DNA from 3 places in the Janthinobacterium sp. B9-8 genome. Region 2 is predicted to be linked to each of the others. Evidence: predicted binding sites of a transcription regulator. Region 2 holds the regulator's gene; each other region holds the start of a gene.

Evidence for each region. Region 2 encodes sigma-54, which starts transcription at its own class of promoters, with help from an activator protein. Its sites were predicted from a motif close to TGGCANGNAANCTGCTTT; they were not measured.
Region 1: VN23_RS14760 (ANTAR domain-containing response regulator) is a predicted target of sigma-54. The motif match lies at 1,205-1,222, and genes of this name have one in related genera.
Region 3: glnK (P-II family nitrogen regulator) is a predicted target of sigma-54. The motif match lies at 5,728-5,745, and genes of this name have one in related genera.

Annotation. Positions count from the first base shown of each region.
Region 1 is NZ_CP014222.1:3,286,797-3,296,793, forward strand. It holds gene VN23_RS14755 (nitrate/nitrite transporter) at 1-225, opposite strand, end outside; gene VN23_RS14760 (ANTAR domain-containing response regulator) at 606-1,172, opposite strand; gene dsbD (protein-disulfide reductase DsbD) at 1,979-3,940, shown strand; gene VN23_RS14775 (FecR domain-containing protein) at 3,994-4,845, opposite strand; gene leuS (leucine--tRNA ligase) at 4,928-7,537, shown strand; gene VN23_RS14785 (LPS-assembly lipoprotein LptE) at 7,755-8,243, shown strand; gene holA (DNA polymerase III subunit delta) at 8,277-9,278, shown strand; gene rng (ribonuclease G) at 9,581-9,997, shown strand, end outside.
Region 2 is NZ_CP014222.1:4,145,139-4,155,135, forward strand. It holds gene VN23_RS18695 (KdsC family phosphatase) at 1-219, shown strand, start outside; gene lptC (LPS export ABC transporter periplasmic protein LptC) at 219-797, shown strand; gene lptA (lipopolysaccharide transport periplasmic protein LptA) at 775-1,278, shown strand; gene lptB (LPS export ABC transporter ATP-binding protein) at 1,275-2,000, shown strand; gene VN23_RS18715 (RNA polymerase factor sigma-54) at 2,001-3,374, shown strand; gene hpf (ribosome hibernation-promoting factor, HPF/YfiA family) at 3,399-3,725, shown strand; gene ptsN (PTS IIA-like nitrogen regulatory protein PtsN) at 3,831-4,304, shown strand; gene hprK (HPr(Ser) kinase/phosphatase) at 4,285-5,229, shown strand; gene rapZ (RNase adapter RapZ) at 5,313-6,161, shown strand; gene VN23_RS18740 (NusG domain II-containing protein) at 6,199-6,558, shown strand; gene VN23_RS18745 (Gx transporter family protein) at 6,533-7,057, shown strand; gene VN23_RS18750 (flavin prenyltransferase UbiX) at 7,307-7,915, shown strand; gene VN23_RS18755 (ArnT family glycosyltransferase) at 7,912-9,531, shown strand; gene VN23_RS18760 (hypothetical protein) at 9,789-9,997, shown strand, end outside.
Region 3 is NZ_CP014222.1:3,534,453-3,544,449, reverse strand. It holds gene VN23_RS16020 (response regulator) at 1-172, opposite strand, end outside; gene VN23_RS16015 (PepSY domain-containing protein) at 213-485, opposite strand; gene VN23_RS16010 (sulfurtransferase TusA family protein) at 695-934, shown strand; gene pyrC (dihydroorotase) at 1,187-2,221, shown strand; gene VN23_RS16000 (hypothetical protein) at 2,218-2,709, shown strand; RNA gene rnpB (RNase P RNA component class A) at 2,724-3,158, shown strand; gene VN23_RS15990 (VOC family protein) at 3,222-3,677, opposite strand; gene aqpZ (aquaporin Z) at 3,800-4,501, opposite strand; gene rimJ (ribosomal protein S5-alanine N-acetyltransferase) at 4,625-5,197, opposite strand; gene VN23_RS15975 (accessory factor UbiK family protein) at 5,194-5,454, opposite strand; gene glnK (P-II family nitrogen regulator) at 5,783-6,121, shown strand; gene amt (ammonium transporter) at 6,146-7,552, shown strand; gene VN23_RS15960 (multifunctional CCA addition/repair protein) at 7,756-8,979, opposite strand; gene cysK (cysteine synthase A) at 9,074-9,997, shown strand, end outside.

The DNA of each region.
Region 1 (9,997 bases), 860 kb from region 2:
ACCAATGCGATCCACAAACACGCCTAAAACCAAGCGCAGCAAAGCCCCCGCCAAGATGGGCGTGGCCACCATCAGGCCACGCTCGCTGGTCGATAAGCTCAGCGCCGTGGCAATCTGTATCTGCAAGGGGCCAAGCAGATACCAGACCATAAAACTCAGATCAAAATAGAGAAAAGCAGTAAGAAGAGTGGGAGTATGGCCTGAACGCCAAAAGCTACGATCCATGATGTCTACCTCTAGAAAGACTGCAAAAAAAAAAGCGTCCCGCCACAATCGTGGAGGGACGCCGTTGTCCTCGAGGGAGATGGGCCGCCATTGACCTTCCCCACACCCAGCGCATCATTGCACTAAGCTTTGAATCTTTGTGGGCCTACTGGCCCTATATCATTACGTAGCAAACGCTATGCCAGCCGCAACAAACAAACAAAAACACATAAAAATCAAACAGATAGAATAAAAAGCCCTCAGGCCGCACCAAAAAGAAAAGAATGCACCGCACCAGAATGACGCAGCGCAACATAGACTTGCACAGGATTTGCACAAAACAGACTTTGTAGGGGGGGTAAAAAGCTTTATCTTGCCCGCGCAAAAAAAGACACGGCGTATCACCCCAGCAAATCCGCCATCGCCAAGACTTGCCTTGCCACATCCCCCAGCTTCATGCCCTGTTTCATGGCTTGGCGACGCAGGGTTTCGTAGGCTTCGCCTTCGCTTAAGCGGCGTTTATCCATCAATAGGCCTTTGGCTTGATCGATCACTTTTCGATCGGCTAATTGCTGCTCAAGCAGGCTAATTCGCTGCTGCAAAGCTTTGCTTTGCTCAAATTGAGCAAAAGCCATCATCACCGCGCCTGCCCATTTTTCTGCTGCAAAACAATCGATCAGATGGCTTACCCCTGCTTGCAAAGAGGCCTGAATCTGCACTTGATTCAGCCCTTCTACAAGCATCAATACCGGCACAGCGCCACGCATCGCTTGCAGCTGCTCAAGCAGGGTTTGAGAGGGGACGCAGGTATTGATCAGAATCAGATCGGGCTGGGATTTTTTGGCTTCCTGCCATAGGCAGCTAGCGCTATTGAGCTCTGGCAGCAGCGTATAAGCGTCATCTTGCAAGGCTTGCCCCAGCGCTTTCGATGATTTTGGACTTTCGTTGACTAAAAGTATGCGCAGCATAATAAAGCCAATAGCAGAGGGATAGGGCTCATCCAGCAATAAACGTGCCCTGCTTTATTTTAGAAAAACAAGCAACCCAGCGGCTCATCAGCACCTTCTTTGGCAAGAAAAACGCTTTTAGTGCAGAAATGATACAGCGATCTACCTAGCGCCAAAATGATGCACTGCAAGATAAAGCGCGCGTTTAAGGTGCGGTAATAATTCACCTAAAGCTTGCAACGCCTCTATTTTACTGACCAATGACTCAATTAAAGCAAAAACACCGCACTGCACCATTTAATGCACGCCTTTTAATTTGACAGTGAAATAGCTTATTGCTAATGAGAATAAATATTATTCTGTAAATGGCCACTCGCAAACCCACTCGTCCCTGATCGCAAAAACCGCGCAAGCATTACCCTTGCCGGTCAAAGCACTTGCAATGCCCAAGCCGGAATCAGCTAGGCTGATTTGCTCAAAAGTGGCGACGTACAAATCGAATCATGGGTAAAACTGGATGCGAATGGCGCGCCACGTAAGCTGAATCTGCAGCTTAATGCCAATGGCAGCGCCACTTTAACGGGAACAGCGGCCAGTACTACGGTGCAGGCTACACAGTCAGCGAGCGCTGCCTCAACAAACGCGCTCTTGAAATTGACATTCCGGCGTTAAATTACGTGGTTGATAAGCTTTATACTGTGGCAGGATATCGCTAAGAGATTAAATAAGTGATCTTGCTTAAGGTGTGCGCGTGTTTTTCTTGCGCGCCAGCTCTTGGTGCGCAACGACTTCGTCGTTTCACACACTCCGAAAACCATGGCTTGAGAATGAAAACGTATTTAGATTTAATTCGCGTCGCAGCTTGTCCCCACCCAACACGCTTCAACAGAGAAACCATGTTTAAAACCATTAAAAGCACGCTATGCGCCGCACTTCTGGCACTGAGCTTTAGTCAGGCCTGGGCCGAGGATCCGGTTTTTTTAGAGCCTGAACAAGCGCTCAAAATGAGTGCCAAAGCTAAAGACCATCAAACGGTAGAAGTGCGTTTTGCCATTGCAGACGGCTACTATCTATATAAAAACAAACTTAAAATATCGGCCGATTCTGGTGTAGAGCTGGCAGCGCCCAAGTTCCCTCCCTCGCTGAGCCATGATGATCCTAACTTTGGCAAAGTAGAAACGTATCGCCAGCAAGTGCTGCTGCCGATTCAAATCAAAAACGCGGCCGCTACTTCGTTTAAGCTGACGGTGATTTCACAAGGCTGCGCCGATGCAGGGCTATGCTATCCGCCCATTACCCAAGTTGCTGATATCAAACTACCAGCCGCCACAACCAAGCTAGTAACAGATATTAAACTGCCAGCCGCTCCAGCCAAGCTCGTAGAAGCGACACCTGCACCAGTGCAAGCAGTTGCGATCACGCCAGATACTGTGGCCGTCGCTGAAACAAGTATTCAAGCTCCCCTTGTTCAAGCGGCAGCCACCACGGCCCCAGTTGAAGAAGCACCCGATACCGACTCGGTGACTAGCCTGTTAGGCAGCGGCAATTTACCGCTGATCCTACTTAGCTTCTTTGGCTTCGGCCTTCTGCTGGCGCTTACTCCCTGCGTCTTTCCAATGATGCCGATTTTGTCGGGGATTATCGTGGGTCAGGGCAAGGCCATCAGCAAGAAACGTGCACTGATCTTATCTCTCGCCTATGTATTAGGCATGGCAACAAGCTATGCCCTGGCTGGGGTTGCCGCAGGCTTATCCGGCTCGCTCCTCTCTGCCGCCTTGCAAAATGTCTGGGTGTTAGGCAGTTTTGCCATGGTGTTTGTACTGCTGTCTTTATCGATGTTTGGCTTTTACGAGCTGCAATTGCCTGCCAGCTTGCAAAGCAAATTATCCAATAGCGCCAATCAGCAAAAAGGCGGCTCCCTGCTTGGCGTACTGATTATGGGAGCCTTATCGGCGCTGATTGTCGGCCCCTGCGTAGCAGCACCACTGGCGGGCGCTCTGCTTTATATTGCGCAAACACATAATGCCTTGCTCGGTGGCGTGGCCTTATTTGTAATGGCGCTCGGTATGGGCGTGCCGCTGATTATTGTCGGCTGCGCCGCATCTGCCCTGCCCCGCGCTGGCGGCTGGATGGAAAACATCAAAAAAGTATTTGGCGTATTGCTACTAGGCGTGGCCATCTGGCTGGTCTCCCCGGTATTACCCGCTCTCTTTTCCATGCTGGCTTGGGGCACTTTGCTAATTATCTCGGCCGTTTTCTTGCATGCACTCGATCCACTCCCTCCCCACACCGCAGGCTGGCCACGTTTTTGCAAAGGCTTGGGCGTCATTGCCTTATTAGCAGGCTCCGCCATGCTGATCGGTGCTTTAAGTGGCGGCCGTGATCCATTGCAGCCGCTACAAGGCTTTCAAGGGATAGCTGCACAAGCTGCTGCCCCGCACAGCCAGTTTGAGCGCGTCACATCGGTTGCTGATTTGGAAGAGAAGCTGGCAAACAGCAAGCAGCCCGTCATGCTCGATTTTTACGCCGACTGGTGCGTGTCTTGCAAAGAGATGGAAAAGTTTACTTTTACCGACCCAACAGTTGCCGCCAGAATGGGCAAAATGCGCCTCTTACAAGCCGATGTCACTGCGAACACCGACGCAGATAAAGCCCTACTCAAACGCTTTAAACTATTCGGCCCACCAGGCATTATCTTTTTTGATCCGCAAGGAAAAGAGCAGTTTTCTACCGTGGGATTTCAAAATGCAGAAGCATTTAAAGCCACTTTGGATAAAGCTTTAAAGTAAGCAGAATAGAGGGTGGGCACCGCTCTATCGTGCCCACCCTCTATTTCAATCAACTAACGCCCGATTTCTGCCTGCGGAGTTGCCACTTGCTGGTGCACTTTTGCAACAACGGCCTGTGCATCGGCCTTGGAAGCCAAGCCCGCCAGCACCACACGATGACGCTTAGACTGGCTGCGGATTTTTACCGGATAGCCCGCCACCTGCAAGCTATCGTAAAGAGCCAACGCCTGATCGATTTTGGCGTAGCTACCCCACACAATACGCCATGCTCCCTGTTGGCTGATTGCACCTGCATGGCCTTCTATTTCGGTTTCAGCGGCCCACTTTTTAAGTTTCTCCGGCTCTACCTTGCCAACTGGCAAGGGCTCTTTATCATGCGGTGCAATATAGAAGCTCAAAGGCTCGGTCAGCTCCACCTGCGGATGCCCCTCAGCCCCAACCGCAATTTTTCCCTCCAGCAGACAAACTACGTTTTTATCTACATCGGCCTTGCCCCATAAATCCGTGCCGCGTATCCCCGCTGTCACGGTAGATACGGTGACACTCACATCTCTTTGCGCAGATTTATTCAAGGTATTGGTGGTAAAACGAAAAGCCCCGGTTACCATTTTCAGTGCCGCTTTAAATACATTGCCGTCTTTACCATTGGCCTCATTGAGCTGATCAAGCTGTAAATTAGCATTTTCACCCAGCTTCACCCGGCTGCCTTCGGGTAGCTGCACATACACCCTTGCTCCTGCACCGGTGATAATACGGTCACTAGGCAATAGTTGTATTTGCGGTGCCAGTGGTTTTTTCACCCCTCCCCGCTCCAGCCATGCTGGCAATTGCACCGATTCCACCCGGGCCGGGTCGGCATAGGCAAAAGAAGTAAGTAATAAACCTATTAAAAGCACTAAACGCATATCAACTTCCTTATGAAACCCGAAGCGCAAACATTCGGGATATAATCATCGGCTTTGTGAAAGTACAACTGGATTCTTAGGCATGATCGAGCTCTATACACCGTCTACCATCGAAGCTGCAGCCCAGCAGCATTGGGAAAAAAATCAGGTTTTTGCGGCCATCGAAAAGGCCGGTCAGCCTAAATACTATTGTCTATCGATGTTCCCTTACCCAAGTGGCAAGCTGCACATGGGTCATGTGCGTAACTACACCATAGGCGATGTACTCTCACGCTTCCATGCTTTGAATGGTTTTAATGTCATGCAGCCTATGGGCTGGGATGCCTTTGGCCTGCCTGCTGAAAATGCCGCCATGAAAAACAAAGTGGCTCCAGCGATTTGGACTTACTCCAATATTGAATATATGAAAACCCAGCTCAAATCTTTGGGCTTGGCTGTGGATTGGAATCGTGAAATCGCCACTTGCAAGCCAGATTACTATCGCTGGGAACAATGGCTATTTACCCGCCTATTTGAAAAAGGCGTGATTTATAAAAAGAATGGCTCAGTAAACTGGGATCCGGTTGACCAAACCGTATTGGCGAATGAGCAAGTGGTGGATGGGCGCGGCTGGCGCTCTGGCGCAGTGGTTGAAAAGCGCGAAATCCCGATGTATTACTTCAAGATCACCGATTACGCCGAGCAATTGCTGCAAGATTTGGATCAGCTAGATGGCTGGCCCGAGCAAGTTAAAACCATGCAGCGCAATTGGATTGGTAAGTCACGCGGTATGGATGTGACTTTCCCACTGGCTGCCGCGTCAAACGGCATCGATTCGCTCACCGTTTACACCACTCGCCCAGATACCCTGATGGGTGCGACTTATGTGGCCGTTGCTGCCGAGCACCCGCTGGCAACTTCAGCAGCCGTGGGCAATGCTGACTTGCAAGCCTTTATTGCCGAATGCAAAAGCGGCTCCGTGGCTGAAGCCGATATGGCAACCATGGAAAAGAAAGGCATGGATTCCGGCCACAAAGTACGTCATCCACTGACAGGCGATTTACTGCCGGTGTGGGTTGCCAACTATGTGCTGATGAATTACGGCACCGGCGCAGTCATGGCCGTGCCTGCGCACGACGAGCGCGATTTTGCCTTTGCCCATAAATACAATCTGCCGATTAAGGCCGTGATTGAAACTTCAGCAGGCAGAGACGTAGCCGAGCCTTGGCAAGACGCCTACGGCGAGCACGGCGTGTTGTTTAATTCTGGCGAGTTTGATGGCCTGAATTTCGAGCAAGCATATGACGCAATGGCGGCTAAGCTATCTGCTCAAAATGCGGGCGCGCCAAAAACTCAGTACCGCTTACGCGACTGGGGTATTAGCCGCCAACGCTACTGGGGCTGCCCTATCCCTATTATTCATTGCGATGCTTGCGGTGATGTGCCCGTACCAGAGCAAGATTTGCCCGTTGTGCTGCCAGAGAATGTAATTCCAGATGGCGCTGGCTCGCCTTTGGCCCGTATGCCAGAGTTTTACGAAACAACATGTCCGAAGTGCGGCGCAGCAGCCAAGCGTGAAACCGACACGATGGATACCTTTGTCGAATCCTCATGGTATTACGCTCGTTATGCCTCACCAAAATGCGAAACCGGCTTAGTAGACAAAGCCGCGTCTGATCATTGGCTGCCGGTTGATCAGTATATCGGCGGCATTGAACACGCCATTTTGCATCTTTTGTATGCGCGCTTCTTCCACAAGCTGATGCGTGATGAAGGCTTGGTTTCTGGCGACGAGCCATTTAAAAAGCTGCTCACACAAGGCATGGTAGTGTGCGAAACGTTCTACCGCGATATGGATAACGGCGGTAAAGACTGGATTAACTTTGCCGATGTAGAAATCGAGCGCGATGCCAAGGGCAAAATGATTTCGGCGGTTAGCAAGGCCGATGGCTTGCCTGTGATGGTAGCGGGCGTCGAAAAAATGTCCAAATCCAAAAACAATGGCGTTGATCCGCAAGAGCTGATTGATCTATACGGTGCAGATACCGCCCGCCTGTTTATGATGTTTGCCTCGCCACCCGAGCAATCTTTGGAATGGTCGGATGCGGGTGCAGAAGGCGCACATCGCTTCTTGAAACGCTTCTGGAAGCTGTCGTTTGATCATGTCAGCACCGGCGTGGTAGCGAAATATGCCGCAGGCGAAATCAGCAAGGAGCAAAAAGCGCTGCGCTTTGCCCTGCACACTGCCATTGGCAAAGTGAGCGATGACTACAGCCGCCGTCAGCAATTTAATACCGTGATTGCCGCTGTAATGGAGCTGTTAAATACTTACTCCAGCATGCTCAATAAGGGCCAGCTAGCGAACGATGCTGGCAAGGCAATCGCTCAGGAAGTGCTGGAAGCCGCCGCGCTGATGTTGTCTCCGATCGTGCCGCATATTTGCGAATCGATCTGGGCATCACTGGTACCGGATTCCAACTTGCTGAATCAAAGCTGGCCAGTCGTTGACACTACAGCGCTAGTGCAAGACGAAATTGAAATGATGATTCAGGTCAACGGTAAACTGCGTGGCAGCATTCGCGTTGCCAAGGACACGCCAAAAGAGCAAATTGAGGCGCTGGCGCTGGGCCATGAACATGTGCAGAAGTTTATCGAAGGCACACCGAAGAAAATCATCGTTGTTCCGGGTCGCTTAGTCAGTATTGTGGTTTAAGCGGCCACAACGCGACGACCCAACTTAAGCGAAATGTTTTTCGTAGGGCGGGTGCAACCCGCGAGCAATGCTGAAAAATACGCGGGTTGCACCCGCCCTACACAACTCTTTTCTGGAAACCGCAGTGTGTAGGGTGGGCACTTGTGCCCACGCATAACAACCAACTATTCATCACGCGTGGGCACAAAGACGTGCCCACCCTACATAAGGCAACCCTATGCTTAAAGCCTTTATCTCTTTGCTTCTGTTTAGCCTGCTTACAGGCTGCGGCTTTCATTTGCGTGGCACTGGGCCGGGTACGTTCCCATACACCACAGCCCATGTGATCGGCGATAGCGCAGTTGCCCAGCAGCTAAAGCAAAGCTTATCCACACTGCCAAGCGTTACGCTCAATGCGGTTAAGCCCGCTGTTGTGATTAATATCATGAGCGATAGCACTGAGCAAAAAGTGCTCACCGTCAATAACGCAGGTCGTGTCAGCGAATATCGTTTGCTATATAGGGTGAGTTACAGCGTTCAGGCAGGCGAGCGCCAGTTGATTGAAAATGGCAAATTGCAGCTCAACCGTGATTACAGCTACGACGAAAACAATAGCTTGGGTAAAGATGCCGAAGCCGCACTCTTGATCACCGATATGCAGCAAGATGCCGCACAGCAAATTTTGCGCCGCATCAGTGCCTTGGCTAAGTTGAAAGATGCGCCGTAAATCGCAGACTCAACATCAGCGTAAGGATTAAGCATGCGCCCTGATGATCTCCCCCGACGTCTCACTAAAGGCCTTGCCGAGCTTTACACCCTGCATGGCGACGAAACCCTCCTCGTGCTCGAAGCCGCGCAGCAAATCAGAGATGCTGCGAGGGCTGCTGGCTATTCAGAGCGTGAAGTGCTTACCGTAGAGCCCGGCTTTGCTTGGTCTAGCCTGGAAATGCTGGGTAATTCTTTTTCGCTCTTTTCAGATAAAAAACTGATCGAGCTACGCATCACCACCGGCAAGCCGGGCGTTGATGGCGGCAAAGCCATTGAAGCCTATTGCCAGCGTCTGCCGCCCGATACGATTACCTTAGTCACCTGCCCACGGCTCGATAAAACGGGCCAAAACAGCAAGTGGTTTCAAGCACTGTCCGCCAAGGGCGAAGTGCTCGAAGCCAAAAACATCGAACACCGCCAACTGCCCGAATGGATAGCGGCGCGACTCGCCCGCCAGCAACAAAAACTCGCCCCCGAAGCACTGCAATTTTTAGCCGACCGGGTAGAGGGCAATTTACTGGCCGCCTTTCAGGAAATCCAAAAACTAGCCCTGCTACACCCAGCGGGTGAAATCAGCGTAAGTGATCTACAAGCCAGCGTTGCCAATGTAGCGCGCTACGATGTATTTCAACTTGGCGCAGCCTTACTCACGGGGGATGCCACCCGCTTTGCCCGCATGCTGGCAGGCTTACGTGCCGAAGGCGAAGCGCCGCATTTAGTGCTATGGTCGCTAGCCGAAGAAATCCGCACCCTCTATCGCTTAGGTCTTGGCAAGCAACGTGGCACGCCAACGGCTCAATTATTTAAAGAATTACGCATCTGGGGCGAAAAACAAAAACTGGTTGAGCCTGCGCTTGCTAGAGTAAAAGCCGCCCAACTCAAAACCGCCCTCGCCCACGCCGCTCTGATCGATCAAATGAATAAGGGCATAGGCAAAGGCGAAGTGTGGGACGAACTCATGGTGATGTGCTTGCCGCTGTTAAGGAAAAAATAATCTGGTAGAGCGGGTGCCCCCCGCGAGCAATACTAAAAAATACGCGGGTTTCACCCGCTCTACGATGATTTAATACTTGCTGCAGTTTTTATATAGGGTGTGCAAATCGTTTTTCTTGCGCACCGCTCTCTGCGCTCCGACTTCGTCGTTGTACACCCTATAAATCCCCAGCAACCCAATGGCATAAGCTTAAATTGATAAGACTGGAGTGAAACCCGCGAAATACGCGGATCACCCGCCCTACATTGAACCAACGCCACTACGACCGACCCACCCAAATATAAAAAAACAGGGCCTTCCCAATGAAAGAACAAATCCTCGTCAACATCACCCCACAAGAAACCCGCGTGGCCACCGTTGAAGATGGTGTGGTTCAGGATATTCATATAGAGCGATCTGCCCACCGTGGTTTGGTTGGCAATATTTATTTGGGCGTAGTGAAACGCGTCTTACCCGGCATGCAAAGTGCCTTTATTGAAATTGGCCTAGAACGCGCCGCTTTTTTGCATATCGCCGATGTCATCGAGCAGCGCCAGCACCCCAATGAAGTGCAAAGAATCGAGCGCATTGTGCACGAAGGCCAACCGGTGCTGGTGCAAGTGGCCAAAGACCCGATCGGCAGCAAGGGCGCGCGGCTCTCTACCCAGATCAGCATTGCAGGGCGTTTTTTAGTCTTTTTGCCGCAAGAAAAACATATCGGCATCAGCCAGCGCATCGAT
Region 2 (9,997 bases):
GATGTCTGTGGTTTTATGGGCGACGATGTGATTGATCTTCCGGTGATGCGCAGAGTCGCTTTTGCGGTAGCGGTGCCTGATTCTCCGGAGTTAGTGCGTAAACATGCTCACTATATTACGGGCAGCTCGGGTGGGCGGGGAGCCGTGCGCGAAGTATGCGAATACCTGATGCAAGCACAAGGTACGTTTGATGCCGCTATGGCGCCTTACCTCGCCTGATGGCAGTGCCGGGGACTACTCGCCTGCTACCGCTGGCCCTTGTTGTTTTGTTGGGTAGCCTGACTTGGCTGCTCGATAGAGCGGCAAGTTTACCTGGCTCTGCGGTTGCAATTAATGCAAATCAGCCCGATATGCTAGTAGATAAAGCCACTGCAGTGCGTTTTGGTGAAGATGGACGCCCCTTGTCTTTGCTAACCGCCACCCATGTTTCTCATTTGCCCGCTGGCGATATCACCTGGCTGGAAAAACCACATTTACGCTATACCGCCCCTGATCAGCCTCGTTTAGAAGTCACTGGCGAGCGTGCTAAATCAATAAAACAGGGGAGTGAAGTCTGGTTTCCCGGCATGGTTAAAATGGTTAGATCGGCCAGTGCTACGCAAGCAGAGTTAACGATTAATGGGCGTGATATGCGCGTTTTACCGCAGGAAGGACTTGCCAGCTCAGAAGCGCCGGCAATCGCAGTGATGGGCACGTATGTTATTGAATCAGTCGGTTTTATTGCTGATTCCAAGGCTGAAACGCTAGAACTTAAATCTAAAGTCAGGATGAGCTATGAGCCGATTCGCACCCGTTAAAGTTGTTTTACTCATGCTGCTGGCAGGCTCTGTATATGCAGAAAAAGCAGACCGGGAAAAACAGATCAATATTGTTGCTGCAAATTGTGTAATGAATCAAAAAACGCAGGCTAGCGTTTGTAGCAAAGATGTGGTGCTGACCCAAGGCACACTCAGCATTCGGGCTGATAAGCTGACGGTACGTCAGGATGAGGCGGGCAATCAATTTGTTGCTGGCAATGGCGGGCCGGTTCGCTTTCGGCAGAAAATGGATGGCGGTAATGATTGGGTGGATGCCGAAGCGCAGCGTTTTGATTATGACGGGCGCACCGGCATTCTTAAGTTGATTGATAAGGCATGGGTGAAACGTGGGGAAGATCAAATTCATAGCGATTTGATTACTTACGATTTAAACAATGAAGCCTATCAAGCGCAGAGCAAACCAGAGAGCGGCGGGCGCGTCAATATCGTGATTACACCGAAAAAGGCACCTGCACCATGAGTAGTTCTTTACGAGCGGAGCAGCTAGAAAAACGTTACGGAAAAAGAACCGTGGTGCGTGATGTCACTATGGAAATTTCAAGTGGAGAAGTGGTAGGTTTGCTTGGCCCTAATGGCGCGGGTAAAACCACCAGTTTTTATATGCTTGTGGGTCTGGTCGCGATGAATGGCGGGCGTATTACGCTGGATGGCGAGGATATCGGCCATTTACCCATTCATCAGCGGGCGCGGCGAGGTTTAGGCTACTTGCCACAAGAAGCGTCTATCTTTCGTAAAATGACAGTGGCACAAAATATCACTGCAGTGCTTGAATTGCATTGTAAAAATCGCGATGAAATAAACGCCCGGCTTGATGAGCTGCTGCACGATTTGCACATTGATCATTTGCGTGATGCAGGTGCAATGGGCTTATCAGGGGGCGAGCGTCGCCGGGTAGAAATTGCCCGTGCCTTGGCCGCCAGCCCGCGTTTTATCTTGCTGGATGAGCCATTTGCAGGGGTAGACCCGATTGCTGTGATGGATATTCAACGTATTATTGGTTTTTTAAAGCAACGTGGAATCGGTGTCTTGATCACTGATCATAATGTGCGTGAAACCCTTGGTATTTGCGATCGTGCCTACATCATCTCCGAAGGTGCGGTGATGGCGTCTGGTGCTCCGAAAGATATTGTAGAAAATGAAAGTGTGCGTCGGGTCTATCTCGGTGAACATTTCCGCATGTAAATGAAACAAACCCTGCAGCTGCGGTTATCCCAGCAACTTAATCTTACTCCTCAGTTGCAGCAGGCTATCAAGCTGCTGCAGCTTTCCACTCTTGAGTTTCAACAAGAGCTTGAACAGTATCTGAGCGAAAACCCGTTATTGGAGCGTGGCGAAGAAGCCGCTGCTGGCGAGGCAGAGCAAGCAGAGCCGCAGTGGGAAATGGGTGAAGACGATGGTTTACGCTGGGAAGGCACAAGCCACGGGAGCTCGGATGATGACGATGATTTTGATCCGGCCAGCAATATCGCCCGCGATTTAGATTTACGCGAATACTTGCTGCAGCAAGCAGGTTTGCTGCCTTTGTCGCATCGGGATAAGTCCTTGTTATTGATGCTGATTGAGGCATTGGATGAAGATGGGTTTCTTTCTCAATCCTTAGAAGATGTCTTTTCTCAGCTGCCAGAGGAACTTATCCAAGATTATGAACTCGAACTTGATGACTTAAGAATTGCTTTAATTCGCTTACAGCATTTAGAGCCTTTGGGAATTGGAGCAAGAGATACCGCTGATTGTTTATGCTTACAATTGCGCCAGAAGCCAGTGAGCGCCGCCCGTGATTTAGCCTTGCAGATTGCCGAAAATTCACTCGATTTATTAGCTGGCCGGGACTACACTAGGCTTAAACGGGCTTTTAAATGCGAGGATGCTGAGTTAAAAGCAGCGCAAGAATTGATTGTAAGTTTAAACCCTAGGCCAAGCGCACAATGGTCTGTAGCATCGCCTAGATATGTAAGCCCTGATGTCGTTGTACAAAAAGTACGCGGTGTTTGGCGGGTTAGATTACACGATGCTTCGATGCCTAAATTGCGCGTGAATCGCCTTTATGCAGATATCTTACAAAAAGGCGATGGCGGCCATTTAGCGCGAGAGTTACAAGAAGCACGTTGGTTAGTAAAAAGTGTGCAGCAGCGATTTGATACCATTTTGCGAGTAGCCACAGCGATTGTAGAACGGCAGCGCGCATTTTTTGAACACGGTGAAGTGGCGATGCGCCCGCTAGTGCTCAGAGATATCGCCGAAGAGCTAGATTTACATGAGTCGACTATTTCTAGGGTAACCACGCAAAAATATATGCTTACGCCGCGTGGCCTATATGAATTTAAGTTTTTCTTCGGTAGCCATGTTGATACGGATGCCGGAGGAGAGTGTTCTGCTACAGCGATCAAAGCATTGATCAAGCAGATGGTGCAGCAAGAAGATAAGAAAAAACCTTTAAGTGATAGCGTATTGGCAGAAGCATTATCCGCTCAAGGTATTGTGGTAGCCCGGCGCACCGTTGCCAAATACCGTGAAGCGTTGCAGATTTACCCAGTAAGTCAGCGCAAAAGTTTGTAAGGCCCCAACGGAAGGAGTAACCCTATGAATTTGAATATCAGTGGCCATCATCTTGAAGTGACCCCATCTATCCGTGAGTATGTAAACAGTAAGATGGAGCGGGTCATTCGACACTTTGACAATGTAATTGACGTTAATGTCATCCTATCCGTGGAGAAACTGCAACATCAGGTTGAAGCAACCGTTCACGTTCGCGGCCGCGATATCCACGTCGAAGCGACGGATGAAAATATGTATGCAGCCATTGACTTGCTGGCCGATAAGCTAGACCGACAAGTTGTGAAGCACAAAGAAAAATCGATGGATCATCGTAACGAATCCATTAAGCAGCACCAGCCTGCCGCTGAATAAAGCGACTTTTCTCACCTTAGCGGGAACCGGAATACTCAGGTTCCCGTTTTTGTTTTTAAACGACGGCGCTACAATGGGTGTCGTCCCTGTTTTGGTCTGTCTACAATGAGCTTGATCGCCCAAATTTTGCCTAGCGGAAATGTCTTCCTTGATATGGAAGTCGGCAGCAAAAAACGTATTTTTGAACAAGTCGGCATTCTGTTTGAGAATAGCCACGGTATTGCCCGCAGTGTTATTTTTGATAGCCTGTTTGCCCGGGAAAAGCTTGGTTCCACAGGGCTTGGGCAAGGTGTTGCCATCCCGCATGGCCGGATTAAAGGTTTGAAAGAAGCTACAGGCGCATTTGTACGGCTTAATGAGCCTATCCCTTATGACGCGCCTGATGGCAAACCGGTTTCCTTGGTATTTGTGTTGCTGGTGCCTGCTCACGCTACCGATTTACATCTGCAAATTTTGTCCGAACTGGCTCAGCTTTTCTCAGATAAAGTATTGCGCGAGAGCCTGCTGGCGGCCACCGAACCCGGCCAAATCTGGAAGCTAATCAGTACTTGGGAGCCTTATGCCACAGATTTCAGTTAGACAGCTTTTTATCGATAACGCCGAGAAGCTGCGACTGACGTGGGTAGCAGGGCAATCGGGTGCGAATAATCTGCTATCTAATGATGCATCTGAGCAAAAGCCAACACTCTCTTTAGTCGGCCACCTGAATTTTATCCACCCCAACCGCATTCAGGTGCTTGGGGTGGCAGAAACGGTTTATCTGCTGCAGCTTAGCCCCGAGGCGCAAAGAGAATCCCTCGCGCGGCTGTTCTCTAATGAAATGGCTGCTGTGATTGTGGCCAATGGCCAGATTGTGGGCGACTGCCTGCGCGAAGCCTCTGAGCGTTTTCATGTGCCGCTGCTCACCTCCCCCGAGCAATCCCCCTATTTGATGGATGTACTACGCTATTACCTCTCGAAGGCATTGGCGGTTTCTACGCATCTGCACGGGGTGTTTTTGGATGTGCTGGAAGTGGGCGTTTTGCTGACTGGCGAATCGTCGATGGGTAAGAGCGAGCTGGCGTTGGAGCTGATTTCACGTGGCCACGGCCTTGTGGCAGACGATGTGGTTGAGGTCTATCGCACTAATCCGGAAACGCTGGAAGGGCGCTGCCCGCCGATGTTGCGTGATTTCCTCGAAGTGCGCGGAATTGGCGTATTGAATATCCGTACTATTTTCGGTGAAACTGCCGTCAGGCCGCGTAAAACACTCAAGCTGATTATGCATCTGGCCAAGGCGGGTGGCGAGAAAGTCGCCCCGATGGATCGATTGCAAATGCAGGCGGCCACACAAGATATCCTTGGCGTGCCGATTCGCAAGCTGGTGATTCCTGTGGCGGCCGGTCGAAATTTAGCGGTTTTGGTTGAGGCTGCGGTTAGAAATTATATTTTGCAATTACGCGGTATTGATTCCACGCGTGAATTTATTGAAAGACACCAAAAATTTATGGAGATGGGCGAATAAGTCGCTAACCCAATATGCAGGGTGTTTATGCAAGAATCAAAATATAAGCTACACAAAAATATACAAAATAATGGGGATGGGGAGTGAAACAGCAGCAGGTTATTTTATTGTCTGGTTTATCAGGGGCGGGTAAAAGCGTTGCACTTAAGTCTTTAGAAGATCTTGGCTATTTTTGCATCGATAATTTGCCTGCGCCTTTGCTACCACAAACCGCGGCATTACTGGATGAAGATGGCTATCCCAAAATTGCCATTTCGGTTGATGTGCGCAGCGCTCATAATTTTGCCAGCTTCCCCAATCATCTTGAAGCCCTGTTTGAGCTGGGGCTTGATGTGCAAATGCTGTTTCTGGAAGCGAATAACGACACTCTGGTGAAGCGCTTTTCTGAAACAAGGCGCAGCCATCCGCTCTCTAGTGGCACATTAACGGTGACCGAGGCTATTAGCTTAGAGCGTGAAATGCTGGCTGATTTCTCCGCAGTTGCCCATCGTATTGATACCAGTGATTTATCGGCTAATCAGCTACGCAGCTGGATTCGGCAGTTTGTGGCGCTGGACCGCTCCAGACTCACGGTGATTTTTGAATCTTTTGGCTTTAAGCATGGTTTGCCAATGGATGCCGATTTTGTGTTTGATGCCCGCTGCCTGCCCAACCCCTATTACGATAAATCTTTACGCCCTTTAACGGGTAAAGATCAGCCCGTGATTGATTTCTTAGAGCGGCAAGCGGTGGTTGGGCGTTTTCAAAGCCATATCAAAACATTTATGGAAGCTTGGTTGCCAGAGTTTGAAGCCGATAATCGCAGCTATATTACGGTAGCGATTGGCTGCACCGGCGGCCAGCATCGCTCGGTTTATTTAGCGGAGCAATTAGCGGCATACTTTGCTGAGCATCGGCAGGTATTGCTTAGGCACCGTGAGCAGCATGCCTGAAATACGCCCCTCTCGAAATCGGGAGATGCTTAGGGTAATGTGGCCAGGAGACTGGCCGTTTTCCTTACTGGCGCTGGCTTTTGTGGTGTATCTGGGCTTTTGGAGCTGGCAGCAGGAGAGTGCCACGCGGGTGCGTATTTATCAGGCGGGCAAAGTCTTTGCCGTGCTGGATTTAAACGCAGAGCGCACGGTGCAAGTGGCTGGCCCCCTTGGGTTTACCTCTGTAGAAGTAAAATCGGGCCGGGTACGTATTAGCCGTGACCCCAGCCCGCGCCAATATTGTGTGCGCATGGGCTGGCTGGATCAGGCTGGCCAAATGGCGATTTGCCTGCCTAACCGAATCAGCATCGAGCTTTTAGGCTCGCGTCCTCATGAATTCGACAGCCTCAGTTACTGAAATCCGTATCAAACCCAGTTTGGACGATGTGCGCATTGCCCGCTATGCCGCGCTGGCGATTGCCTTATCGGTGCTGGAGGCGGGCATTCCTTCGCCTATTCCCGGTATTAAGCCGGGGCTGGCTAATATCATCACCCTGATTGCGCTCTGGCGCTTTGGCTGGCGCGATGCTGCGTGGATTTCCATGCTCAGAATCATCGGCAGTGGTATTGTGCTGGGCGGTTTTTTATCCCCCGGTTTTGCTATGAGCTTGATGGGCGGGCTAAGCAGCCTCTTAGCCTTGGCCGCTGTGAATCACTTGCCTAGGCGCTGGTTCGGCCCCGTATCGCACTCGCTGGTTGCCGCCTTTGCCCATATGGCAGGGCAGCTTTTATTAGCGCGGCTCTGGCTGATTCCGCATAATGGCATCATCCATTTAGTGCCCCTGTTTGCTGCTGCAGCCTTGGTATTTGGTGTGGTAAATGGGGTGATTGCAGCAAAGCTGCTGGCTCGTGAGTGAAACGTTCAAAAAGTGCGTAGGTTGGGTTACGCGAGATATCGCTGGGCGAGGTAAACCTCGTAGGCAGACTGCTAACCCAACCTACGAATTCTGCTTAAGTTGATAGGGCTGGCGGGTTTCACCCGCCCTACAAAAATACACAGCGTTATAACTATCAATTGATTTGGTTTTCTCTGCGGTCTGTTTTTAAACTCCGTGTTCTCTGTGTTTACAGACCTTTGGGTGTTGCATCGTTTTAATAGGTTTTAAATGAAAACAATAACTTTGGCTTTTACCGGCGCATCCGGCCTGCCTTATGGCCTGCGCACGTTGGAATGCTTGCTGGCGGCGGGTTGCACCGTGCATGTGCTCTATACCCAGGCGGCGCAAATTGTGGCCAAGCAAGAGCTAGATGAAACCTGGCCTTCGCGCGCGGCTGATCTGGCTGTGCTTTTTCGCCAGCGTTACGGCGTTACTGATGAATCAAAGCTGCAAGTTTTTGGTCAGCAAGAATGGTTTGCCCCGATGGCATCCGGCTCTAACCCTGGCGATGGCATGATTGTTTGCCCTTGCACCATGGGCGCTTTATCGGCGATTGCGGTGGGCGCTTCGGATAATTTATTAGAGCGCGCTGCGGATGTGATGATTAAGGAAGGCAAAAAATTAGTGGTTGTTCCACGTGAAGCACCTTTTTCGGTGCTGCATCTGGAGAATATGCTGAAGCTAGCAAGGCTGGGAGTGGTGATCTTGCCGCCTAATCCGGGCTTTTATCACCACCCTAAAACCATCGCCGATTTAGTCGATTTTGTGGTGGCAAGGATATTGGATCAGTTCCAAATTCCGCATCAGCTGATGCAGCGCTGGGGGGATAAGGGATGAATTTAAAGATTGATTGGAAGTGGGCTTGTTTGGCTTTACTTGCATTGTGGTTCTGGCCCTCGTTCGCCCCGCACGACCCCTGGAAGCCCGACGAAAGCTATATTCTTGGCTTAGTTTATGAATATACGCTGCGGGATAACTGGCTGGTGCCGATGCTGTCTGGCGAGCCATTTATGGAAAAACCGCCGCTGTTTTTCTGGACGGCAGCGGGCTTCTCCCGTTATGTGTTTACTTGGCTGCCTGTGCACGTTGCGGCGAGGCTGGCTGCGGCATTTTATATTGCGCTGACCTTTATCTTTGCCGCTCTGGCGGCAGGGCAATTTGCTGCCCGCAGCCGGGCGAATAATCCATCGCAAGCCGCATGGCTCACCGCCATTTTGCTGGCTGGCACGCTGGGCTTAGTCGGCAATGGCCATCACATCCTGACCGATAGCGCTCTATTTGCCAGCTTTGCCATCGCCCTATACGCATTTGCTATCTTTCCCTTGCGGCCAATGGGCAGCGGCCTGCTGCTGGGCACTGCTTGGGGAATGGCGTTTTTAACTAAGGGCCTGTTGGGGCCGGGTTGCTTGGGTTTGGCGGCTCTGCTGCTGCCGATTGTTGATCGCACCTACCGGCAAAAAGCTTATTTACTGACGCTGAGCATCGCTCTGCTGGCCGCATTACCTTGGTGGCTGATCTGGCCTTGGCGCTTATGGCTGGCCTCGCCCGAGTTATTTTACACTTGGTTTTGGGTGAATAATCTGGGGCGATTCTTAGGCGAGAATAACCTTGGGCCAGAATACGAGCGTGGCTTTTACCTGAAGATTCTGCCTTGGCACGCCTTCCCGCTGATTCTCTATCTGCCCGTATTGTTTTTCAGGCAGCGCCTCGATGCGTTTAAAAATGCAGCCCCTGCAGCCCTGCTTTGCTTACTAACCTACACCATTTTATCGCTGGCTAAAACCTCGATGGAGCTATACGCCGTGCCTGCCGTAGTGGCGTTTGCCGTATGGATGGGCGCACAAGCCTCCAGCGTTCCCGCCGCTTTCGAGCGCCGCTTTGGCCTCGTCGCCCTGTGCTTAGTTGCCGTCAGTGCGCTATTGCTATGGTGGGCATGGGCCGCCCTTTATTTCGGCCTGCCCTTGCAAGCCCGTCTGCTGCATTTCTTACCGGGCTTTGCAGAAAAGCCAAACTGGCTGGGCGTGCTCTCCACACTCGTACTCACCATCATCGTGTGGAATCTGGCCTGGCGAGCACCACAATGGGCTAAACACCAAGGCGCGGTGCGCTGGCTGGCCGTGCTGGTAATGAGCTACGGCCTGGTATTCAGCCTGCTGCTACCCGGCTTAAATTACAGCAAAAGCTATAAACCGATGATGCTGGATTTAGCCACGCAATTGGACAAAAACCAGTGCCTGGCGAGCTTTGGCTTAGGCGAGCACGAAAGAGGCAACTTCCACTACTACACCACCATGCGGGTGCAGCGCTTTGAAATAGGCCGGGGCAAAGACTGCCCGCAGCTATTAATCCAAGGCAACATCATGCCTGCAAATATTGGTGAATATAGCCTGCTGAAGAAAATTACTAGGGCGACGGATAGGGGAGAGGAATTTAGTATTTGGCGTAAGAGGTAATGCATATTGCTTACTTTTTGCTGATATTTTGCTGGTAGAATTGTTTGGCTGGAGTTGTGCGAGCAAGGTGGAAAGCTACGCTCAATAGGGGGCAGCTTTACAATATTACATCATTTTACCGTCTCAAGTAAGCTTTTGTCACTGAGCGTGGCGTTTTGATGCACCACACGACGGTGGTTCTTCTGCTGTTTTAGGATGTTTATATCTTGTTATGCGAACAGGAAAGATTCGGTGCTGCTTGGCATAGGAATGCAACAATGGATTTGCGATCCGCGATTAACAGACTCGTAGTAGAGGACTATCTTGATGAGTGGTCAGCTTGCATCAAGGATCTACCTAGGGATCAGCGAGCGGAAGCCTTCAGCTCAGCGGAGCCGCTTTGGATTAAGCGGATGGTTAGCGAGGGGAAGCTACTAATTCATCCCGTTGTGGCAGCAGACCTTAAAAATCGGCAATGGAAGCCAAT
Region 3 (9,997 bases), 610 kb from region 2:
TACGCGGCAGGCCAATATCCAGCACTACACCATCAAAGCTATGCTCCGTCATCAAGGCTAGCCTGGCCGATTCGCCGTCTTTTAGCCAATCGACCACAAAGCCAGCATCGCTTAAACCCTCGGCAATGCCATCGCCTAAGAGGGCATCGTCTTCAACCAGTAGTAAGCGCATATTTATCCTTGATGGCCTTCCGCTGGCTTGAGCCAGAGGATTAATCGTCTAATTTAGATTTTACTAAGTCTAAGGTTTTTGGATCGAAATAAACGTCTACTTTTTGGCCTTCCTTATTCCAGCCTTCAATTTTGTAACAATTGCCAGATTCTTTAAACTCTTTCACCTTGTAGCCCATCGCTACAATTTTGGTATGAGCCACGCTGCCAGCTAGCCATTCCGATTTTGGGTGGGTGGCGCAGTAGTAGTTATCAGCCATACTGAAAGAAGAAGCAGCAAGCGTGGTGATGGCAAGTAAAGTAGCGATTTTCATAGTGTTTTCCTTGAGGAAGATGAATAAGTGATGCCATTTCACCACAGCACTATGAAGTGAAACTTAAGCGCGTCTTAAATTGAGCCCTGATGGTGATTTTTTCATTTAAGTATGATTTTAAAGGTTGAAGTTGCCTTGTTCTTAGTCATGCAATAACGGCAGGGCTTGACGAGCTTGCTACAATAGATCTTTTTCGCTCGGAGACATCCATGTCCAGCCGCCCAGAGCACCAGCAAGCCGCCGATTTAAGTGGCCTCAATTGCCCGCTGCCTATCCTGCGCACTAAAAAGGCGCTTGCCACGATGCAAAGTGGTGAAGTGCTGCATGTGATCTGTACCGATCCGGCGACGCCAACCGATTTCACCGCCTTTTGCCGCCAAACAGGGCACGAGCTTATCGAGACCTGGCCGCAAGACGATAAATTTTTGTTTTTGATTCGTAAACGCTAAGAGTCAGGCCAAATATGTTTACCTGCTGATGTTGCGTAGCTTTTGGAAATCGCGAACTAAAAACCTTTGATGAAGAGGAGAGAGTGCTAAACCTTAAACCGCAGAGAAGGCAGAGAGCACAGAGTTTCACCGAGAAAAACAACGGTTAGATGATTTTCTCTGTGGCACTCTGTGTCCTCGTTTTACTCTGTGGTTTAAGGTTTTTTTCTGCGAAACATCAGTTACTCATTCACAAATACTGAGAATCAAAATATGAGCAAATCAATCACCATTATCCGCCCCGACGACTGGCATCTGCATTTACGCGATGGCGATTTAATGGCTGCCGTCTTGCCGCATACCGCTAAGGAGTTCGCACGGGCAATTGTTATGCCTAATCTGAAGCCGCCAGTGACCACCGTAGATGCGGCATTTGCCTATCGCCAGCGGATTTTGGAAGCCCTGCCTGCAGGCGTGCAGTTTGATCCGATGATGGTGCTGTATTTAACCGATCACTTAATCCCTGAAGAAGTGGTGAAAGCTAAGCAAAGTGGTTTTGTAAAAGCAGTGAAGCTTTATCCTGCTGGAGCGACGACTAATTCGGATTCCGGCGTGACTAACTTCGATAAAGTCATGCCTGCCTTAGAAAAAATGGCCGAGCTGGGCCTGCCATTTTTGGTGCACGGTGAAGTGACCGATCCGCAGGTGGACGTGTTTGATCGTGAAGCGGCGTTTATCGATAGCGTGCTGATGGTATTGCAGCAGCGGCTGCCTAAATTAAAAATTGTGTTTGAACATATCACCACCAGGCAGGCGGCTGAATATGTCTTAAAGGCTGGGCCAAATATTGCAGCTACGGTTACACCACAGCATTTATTGATGAATCGAAATGCCTTGTTTACTGGCGGAATTCGTCCGCATCATTATTGCCTGCCGGTACTGAAGCGTGAAGAGCATCGTCGTGCGCTTCTGGCGGCGGTGACATCTGGTAGCAAAAAATTCTTCCTAGGCACGGATAGTGCACCTCACGCTAAGCACACCAAGGAGGCGGCCTGTGGCTGCGCGGGTATTTATTCTGCCCATGCTGCGCTGGCTTTATATGCCGAAGCGTTTGAGTCGGTCGGAGCGCTTGATTTACTCGAAGCCTTTGCCTCTAAAAATGGCCCGGCTTTTTATGGCCTGCCAGAAAACACGGATACAGTCACTTTGCTTAAAGAAAGCTGGCAAGTGCCAGCCAGCTATCCATTTGGTGAGCACAATGTTGTGCCTTTACGCGCCGGGGAAGAAATCCATTGGAAGCTGGTTTGAAAACGATTTTAGTTAGCCGTGCCGTGTCAAAACCCGGCTGGTGGATGTTTGGCGTGGCGATGATTGCCGTCGCTTGGTGGGGCCAGCCCTTGATCGATTCGGTGCACTTTGAAAATCATTTCTTTGGCGTGTTCTGGTATTCCATGGTTGTCTTGGGCTTGATGTTCTGGGCGCTGCCGGGCGAGCAATATACCGACGGCACTATTCTGGAGCGTCGTACCATGTTGCTGGGGCTTGTGCCGGTATGGAGGAAAAGCGAGCCCGTGAGTGGTTTTGAGCGGGTAGAGCTCACGCAAGAGCCTAATGTTTTTGGCAAGGATAGCGTGTGGCTTAGCCTGATTAATCGCGAAGATGGCGAAACCACTCGTCGCTTTGTGTTCGCATATTTCCCTGCCAGCCAACGGGGAATCGCTAAAGCACAGCAAATGGCCGGTGATTTATCACAAATAAGCGGTTTGCCATTTGCACAAGCAGCCCCAGAGGTGTGATAATCCGCCGCTGCGGAGCAGGCTAGACAGTCGCTGCCATACTTTTAGGGTATGGGGGAGGAAAGTCCGGGCTCCATAGGGCAGGATGCCGGTTAACGACCGGGCGTTGCAAGGCGACGGAAAGTGCAACAGAGAGCTGAACCGCCGATGGCCCAAGTTAAAAGCCTTTATTGATACAAGGCCGGATTGGGATCAGGTAAGGGTGAAAAGGTGTTCCCGTCAGGGATGCAGGCCGCAAGGTTTGTCGGTAAGAGCGCACCGCGGACGTGGTAACACGGACGGCAGGGTAAACCCCATCCGGAGCAAGACCAAGCAGTAGACGTTGAGGTGGCCCGCCGAGTCTACGGGTAGGTTGCACGAGCCCAGTAGCAATGCTGGGCCTAGAGGAATGACTGTCACCTTGGGGTAACTCAAGGCTACAAAACCCGGCTTATCGGCCGGCTCCGCAACCCCAATAAGTAAAAAAGCCGATCTACGTATAGATCGGCTTTTTTGCGCTTATGGGATTCGTTTTACTGAGTAAAAAACGCTGCAAAGCGCTTGTCGATTTCTTCTGGGGAAACATCTTCAATATGTGTAGCAAGGCTCCAGATATGGCCAAACGGGTCTTTTAATGTGCCCATTCTATCGCCATAAAACTGATCGCTGACTGCGCGTAGCTCAACAGCACCGTGTTTAATGGCTTGCTCAAAAGCAGCGTCTACATTTGCTATATACAGCATGATGCTCACTGGTGAATTACCCAAAGTGGCTGCGCTTATATAGCCCATTTCTGGATGCTCGTCGGCCAGCATAATGGATGAATCGCCAATTTTAACTTCGGCGTGAGCGATTTTGCCGCTTGGGTCGGCTAAGCGCATCACTTCTATGGCATTAAAGGCGCTTTTATAAAACGCAATGGCGCTAACTGCATCGTTGACTATTAAGTAAGGCGTTGCTGTGTGATAGCCGTCTGGTATAGCTTTCATTGCTGCATCCTTGTTCAAAAGTAACTCAACATAGCGCGCTCGGGATTAAGCCGCGCCTTTATTAGCCTGCCGGACATTTTCTAGCGGACATCGCTTAAATCCGACAGGCTGCACGACCCGCTTTAATTAAGCAGACTGTGATCTTCACTACCAATAAAGCGGTAAATCACGGCACCTAAGATGGCTCCGGCAATTGGGGCCAGCCAAAATAGCCAGAGTTGGCCGATAGCAAAGTCACCCGCAAATAGCGCAACTGCGGTACTACGTGCCGGATTGACCGAGGTGTTGGTCACAGGAATACTGATCAGGTGAATCAGTGTGAGTCCCAGACCAATGGCGATCGGTGCAAAGCCCTGTGGAGCACGTTTGTCTGTAGCGCCCAAGATGATGATCAGAAACATCATGGTCATCACCACTTCCGTGATCAGCGCGGCAGCCATTGAAAACTTGCCCGGTGAGTAGTCACCGTAGCCATTTGAAGCAAAGCCACCTAGGGTCGTAAAGTCTGCTTTGCCGGTCACAATAAAATACAGCACGGTTGCTGCCACAATCCCGCCTAAAACTTGGGCAACGATATAAGGGATAAGTTGATTGGCGGGGAAGCGCTTGGCCGCCCAGAGGCCGATAGAAACGGCGGGGTTAAGGTGGCAGCCAGAAATATGGCCTATCGCGTAGGCCATGGTTAGTACGGTAAGACCAAAAGCTAAAGAAACACCTACAAAGCCAATCCCCAGGGCGGGGAAGGCGGCTGCTAATACGGCACTGCCGCAACCACCGAGCACTAACCAAAATGTGCCTATAAACTCTGCTGCATATTTATTCATTATTATGCTTCCTTTCGATAAACTTTCATCTTTAAAAGTGGCGCATGGTACAGGCTGCAATATGGCTTGGTACAGTGTGTAAGGTCACTCTGGTTGCTTCGCAGCTGCAAGCCGCTCCTCTCCTTAATGTGCCGGATTAATCAGCGAATTTAAAACATGATCTTGCCATTGCCCTGCAATTTTTAAGTAAGAACGAGCATAACCTTCTTTTTCAAACCCTAGGCTTTGTAAGAGTCTGGCACTGCGTAGATTCTGCGGCAGATGGTTTGCCATAATCCGGTGTAAATCCCGGGTGCTGAACAGATGATGAATCGTTGCATCAAGTGCCTCTTTCATCAGCCCCCGGCCTTCTGCCGCTGCTGCTAAAGAATACCCAAGATGACAAGCCATAAATGGCCCTTGCACGATATTACTGAAACTACATTGCCCCAGCATTTCAGTACTGTGCTGATCGAGCAAAGCCCAGTGAATGGCTGTGCCTTGCTGATATTGTAGCCGAGCATTTTCTAGCCTGAGCTGCCATGCAAAAGGAGTGAAAAAGTCTTCATCCCTTTGTGGGTCCCAAGGAGCAAGGTGGTGGCGGTTTTCTTGCTGGAATTTTGCCCAAACCACGGCTTGTGCAGGCTCGGCCAGCACAAGCTTTAAGCGCTCTGTGTTGATGTGTAATGCTTCTGGCGTTTTTCGGCCAAAAATCATAGTGCGTCTTGCGGGTTGTTAGCGTGAAGTTTGGTTTCTAATTCGTTGATGCGGGCTTCCAGCTCATGCAGTTTTTCACGGGTGCGGGCGAGCACTTCTTGCTGGATTTCGAATTCTTCGCGGGTGACTAAATCCATTTTGGTAAAAGCCGATGCCATCATGGCGCGGGCGTTTTTTTCCATATCTTTGGCTGGGCTGGCTGCAATCGCTTCGGTGATTTTGCTGGCGATTTCATCAAAAAATTTATCTTTAAGCATCTTGAATATCCTTTGTATTGTTGCGGCACTGTTTGTGGGGTGGTTTGTTTTTATCGCGTTTCAGGGCTAAAGCAACAGCTCTCAATGTTGTGCTTTTTGTGCCGGCACCGCAACGGTGTTGGTTTGGCATTTAAGTTTAGCAGAAGCTTGCCATTTTTAGATTGCACCACTCTGGTGCAAATTTAAGTTGCAGTGCACCATGGAACGTCTATTGTTGGTGCATCACCTGCCCACATGATTTTTAAGCCCATGAAAACAGAGCTTTTTCTTGCTTGGCATGCTTTGTGCTGATCTCTGATCGTACCCCACCTTTTAAAAGGAGCACCCCATGAAATTCGTGTCTGCGATTATTAAGCCGTTCAAGCTCGATGAAGTTCGCGAAGCTTTGTCGGAAATTGGCGTTCAGGGCTTAACCGTGACTGAAGTGAAGGGCTTTGGTCGTCAAAAAGGGCATACCGAGCTTTATCGTGGTGCTGAATATGTGGTGGATTTTCTGCCTAAGGTAAAAGTAGAAGTCGCCATTGGGGATGATCAGTTGGAACAAACACTGGAAGTCATCGAAAAAGCGGCCAATACCGGCAAAATTGGCGATGGCAAAATTTTTGTATTTGATCTGCAACATGTGGTGCGGATCCGTACCGGTGAAACTGGTCAAGATGCCATCTAATTAAAAAATCGCAGGAGAGAGACGATGAACAAATTGTTTGCAGCACTCGCCCTCGGCGGATTAGCGGCACAGGGGTTTGCGGTTGAAGTGGCCGCGTCCGCCCCCGTCGCCATCGTGGATACCATTAATAAGGGGGATAACGCGTGGATGTTTATCTCCACCGCCTTGGTGATTTTGATGTCTATCCCCGGCCTTGCTCTGTTTTACGGTGGCTTGGTTCGCTCTAAAAACATGCTGTCGGTGCTAATGCAGGTGTTTTCTGTATTTGCGATGATTTCAGTGCTGTGGGTGGTGTACGGTTATTCGCTGGCGTTTACTGAAGGCAATGCTTTCTTTGGCTCTTTTAGTAAAGTGATGCTTCAAGGTGTGACTCCGGATTCAATTGCTGCAACCTTTACCAAAGGCGTGGGCATCTCTGAGCTGATTTATGTCGTCTTTCAAGGTGCATTTGCGGCGATCACCTGCGGCTTGATTGTGGGGGCATTTGCCGAGCGGGTTAAGTTTGCTGCGGTGATGGCTTTCTGCGTGCTTTGGTTTACTTTCTCCTACCTGCCGATGGCACATATGGTTTGGTACTGGACAGGCCCGGATGCTTACCTCACACAGGCTGCTGCTGATGCCGCCACTGCCACTGCCGGTTTCTTATTCCAAAAAGGCGCACTTGATTTTGCAGGCGGTACGGTGGTGCATATCAACGCGGCGGTAGCGGGTTTGGTGGGCGCGTTTATGGTGGGCAAGCGGATTGGTTTTGGTCGTGAAGCCATGACGCCACATAGCTTGCCTATGACCATGATTGGCGCATCGTTATTGTGGTTTGGCTGGTTTGGTTTTAATGCCGGATCTGCGCTTGAAGCCAATGGCATTGCGGCGCTGGCATTTATTAATACCTGGCTGGCGACTGCAGCAGCAACCATGTCTTGGCTGCTGGCAGAGTGGATGCTTAAAGGCAAGCCTTCATTGCTAGGCGCGGCATCTGGAGCGGTAGCAGGCTTGGTAGCCATTACGCCTGCTTGCGGCTTTGTGGGTGTAGGCGGCGCTTTGGTGATTGGTTTGCTGGCTGGGATGATTTGCCTGTGGGGCGTGCATGGTCTGAAGCGCTTACTAGGCGCGGATGATGCGCTGGATGTGTTTGGTGTGCATGGCGTGGGCGGTATTCTGGGGGCGATCTTAACCGGTATTTTTGCTTCACCAGATTTGGGCGGCACAGGCATCTGGGATTATGTGGGCAATAAAGTGGCCGCAGATTATTCGATTCTTGCACAAGTAAAAATTCAAGCTATCGGCGTAGGTACAACTTTGCTATGGTCGGCTGTGGTTTCAATTATTGCCTTTAAGCTGGTTGATCTGTTGATTGGCCTGCGTGTACCGGAAGAAGAAGAGCGCGAAGGCTTGGATGTGACGAGCCACGGTGAAAAGGCATATAATATATAACTAATATAGATAAAACTCTAAGGCCTCCGTGGCCTTAGAGCATGAGCAGTTCGCTGCAAGCAAATTAGACAGGTGTCCTCCAATTCTCTCTCTAAAAGGTATCGGTTTACTGCTTGTCTGATGGATGTGTAGCGTATTGTGGAGCCCGCCAGGCAACTGGCGGGCTTTTCTTTTTGGGATGAGCAGACTTTCTCATTTGTGTTTTAAAGTTTGGGTTTGCCAGCGCTCGTGTCACGAATCGCAGCAATTCTGGCTTGTCTGATCCTCTCTGGGATTTGCGTTTTATCTTCACAGCTTTGGGCAATCTCGCCGCTGTTTACGGTATTGGCTGCGGCCAGCAGTTGTAATAAATAGGCAGCTTGCGGGTATTCGCAGTTTTCAAAAGTTGTGCGCCCGCGCGCGTCGGCGAGGCAGGCGTCGAGCATTTGCTTAAAGCGCTCGGGCTTTCTGAATGCATCACAGCGCTGAAAAACCTCCAGCACGGTGGCGGGGCGGAGTTGTTCTGCGGTGTGGACATGCGTGTGCTCACGGCACACCATGCGAGCCAAATCTCTGCAATCGCTGGGCACGCGCAATCTTTCACATAAAGCCTCAACGAGGGCCACACCGCGTGCTTCATGGCCGATATGCCTTGGCAAAATATCAGTAGGGGTGATGGCCTTGCCCAAATCATGGCAAAGCGCAGCAAAGCGAGTGACAAGCGGCCAGTTTTGGCTGGCGGTGTAGTCCAGCACCATCATCACATGCACGCCGGTATCGATTTCCGGATGATAGTCGGCACGCTGCGGCACGCCCCACAGTGCGTCGATTTCTGGCGCAATGCGGGCCAGCGCTCCGCAGCGGCGGAGCATTTCAAACATCAGGGATGGCGTGTCTTCCATCAGCCCCTTGGCCAATTCCTGCCACACTCTTTCTGCCACCAGATGATCGACTTCACCGCTATTTACCATTTCCTGCATCAGGGCGAGCGTTTCTGGCGCCACATCAAACCCAAAGCGGGCAGCAAAGCGGGCGAGGCGCAAAATACGCACGGGGTCTTCGCTAAAAGCGGGGGACACATGACGTAATAGTTTGGCACGTAGATCGGCCTGGCCATTAAATGGATCTGTGATCTGGCCGGCGTCGTCTTCGGCGATTGCATTGATGGTAAGGTCGCGGCGGAGCAAGTCTTCTTCTAAGCTAACCTCTTCGCTTGCGAACACGGTAAAGCCTTTGTAACCGTGGCCGGATTTGCGTTCGGTGCGGGCAAGGGCATATTCCTGGTGCGTCTTGGGATGTAAAAATACCGGAAAGTCTTTGCCAACAGGCGTGTAGCCTAATGCTTGCATCGCCTCTGCCGTGCTGCCAACCACCACCCAATCGATATCTCTTACCGGCAGGCCTAGCAATTTATCCCTTACAGCACCGCCAACGCGATAAACCTTCATTGATCTTTCCTTAGATTTTTTAGTCACTTTATCTGTTAATTATATTGCCGCTACAATCAACTATATTTTATTGAACAGACGACAAGGATGCTGTATGAAAATCGCCAATAGTATTACCGATCTGATCGGCAATACGCCTTTAGTGAAGTTAAATCGTGTTGCACAAGCAAGCGGGGCAACGATTGTAGCAAAGCTGGAGTTCTTTAATCCTTCACACTCGGTGAAAGATCGCATTGCTGTGGCGATGATCGATGCTGCTGAGGCCGCTGGCCTGATCGGGCCGGACACGGTGATTGTGGAGCCAACTTCCGGTAATACCGGTATTGGCTTGGCGATGGTTTGCGCGGCGCGGGGCTATAAACTAGTGCTCACTATGCCAGAAAGTATGTCTAAAGAGCGCCGTGCATTATTACGCGGCTATGGCGCTACTTTGGTTCTGACGCCTGCCGCAGAAGGAATGGGCGGTGCGATTGCTACAGCAAAAGCCTTGGTGATTGAGCACAGCAATTACTTTTTGCCACAGCAGTTTGAAAACCCAGCCAACCCGGAAATTCACCGCCGCACAACCGCTGAAGAGCTATGGAATGATACCGATGGCCAGATCGATATTCTGGTGGCAGGTGTGGGTACAGGCGGAACAATCACGGGGGTCTCGGAAGTATTAAAAGCGCGCAAACCCTCATTTAAAGCAGTAGCGGTTGAGCCCGATGCTAGCCCTGTGCTGAGTGGCGGGCAGAAAGGAGCGCACCCTATTCAAGGGATTGGCGCAGGTTTTGTTCCCGATGTACTCAATACTAAAAGCTACGATGAAGTGATTCGGGTAAAAAATGAAGACGCTTTTGCAACGGCGCGTGCCCTTGCCACGCAAGAAGGCATTCTGGCAGGGATTTCCGCAGGAGCCGCAACCTGGGCCGCCATCGAGCTGGGCAAACGGCCTGAAAACGCAGGTAAACTGATTGCAGTGATTATTCCTTCCTTTGGCGAGCGTTATTTATCGACGCCTTTGTTTGAAGGTTTG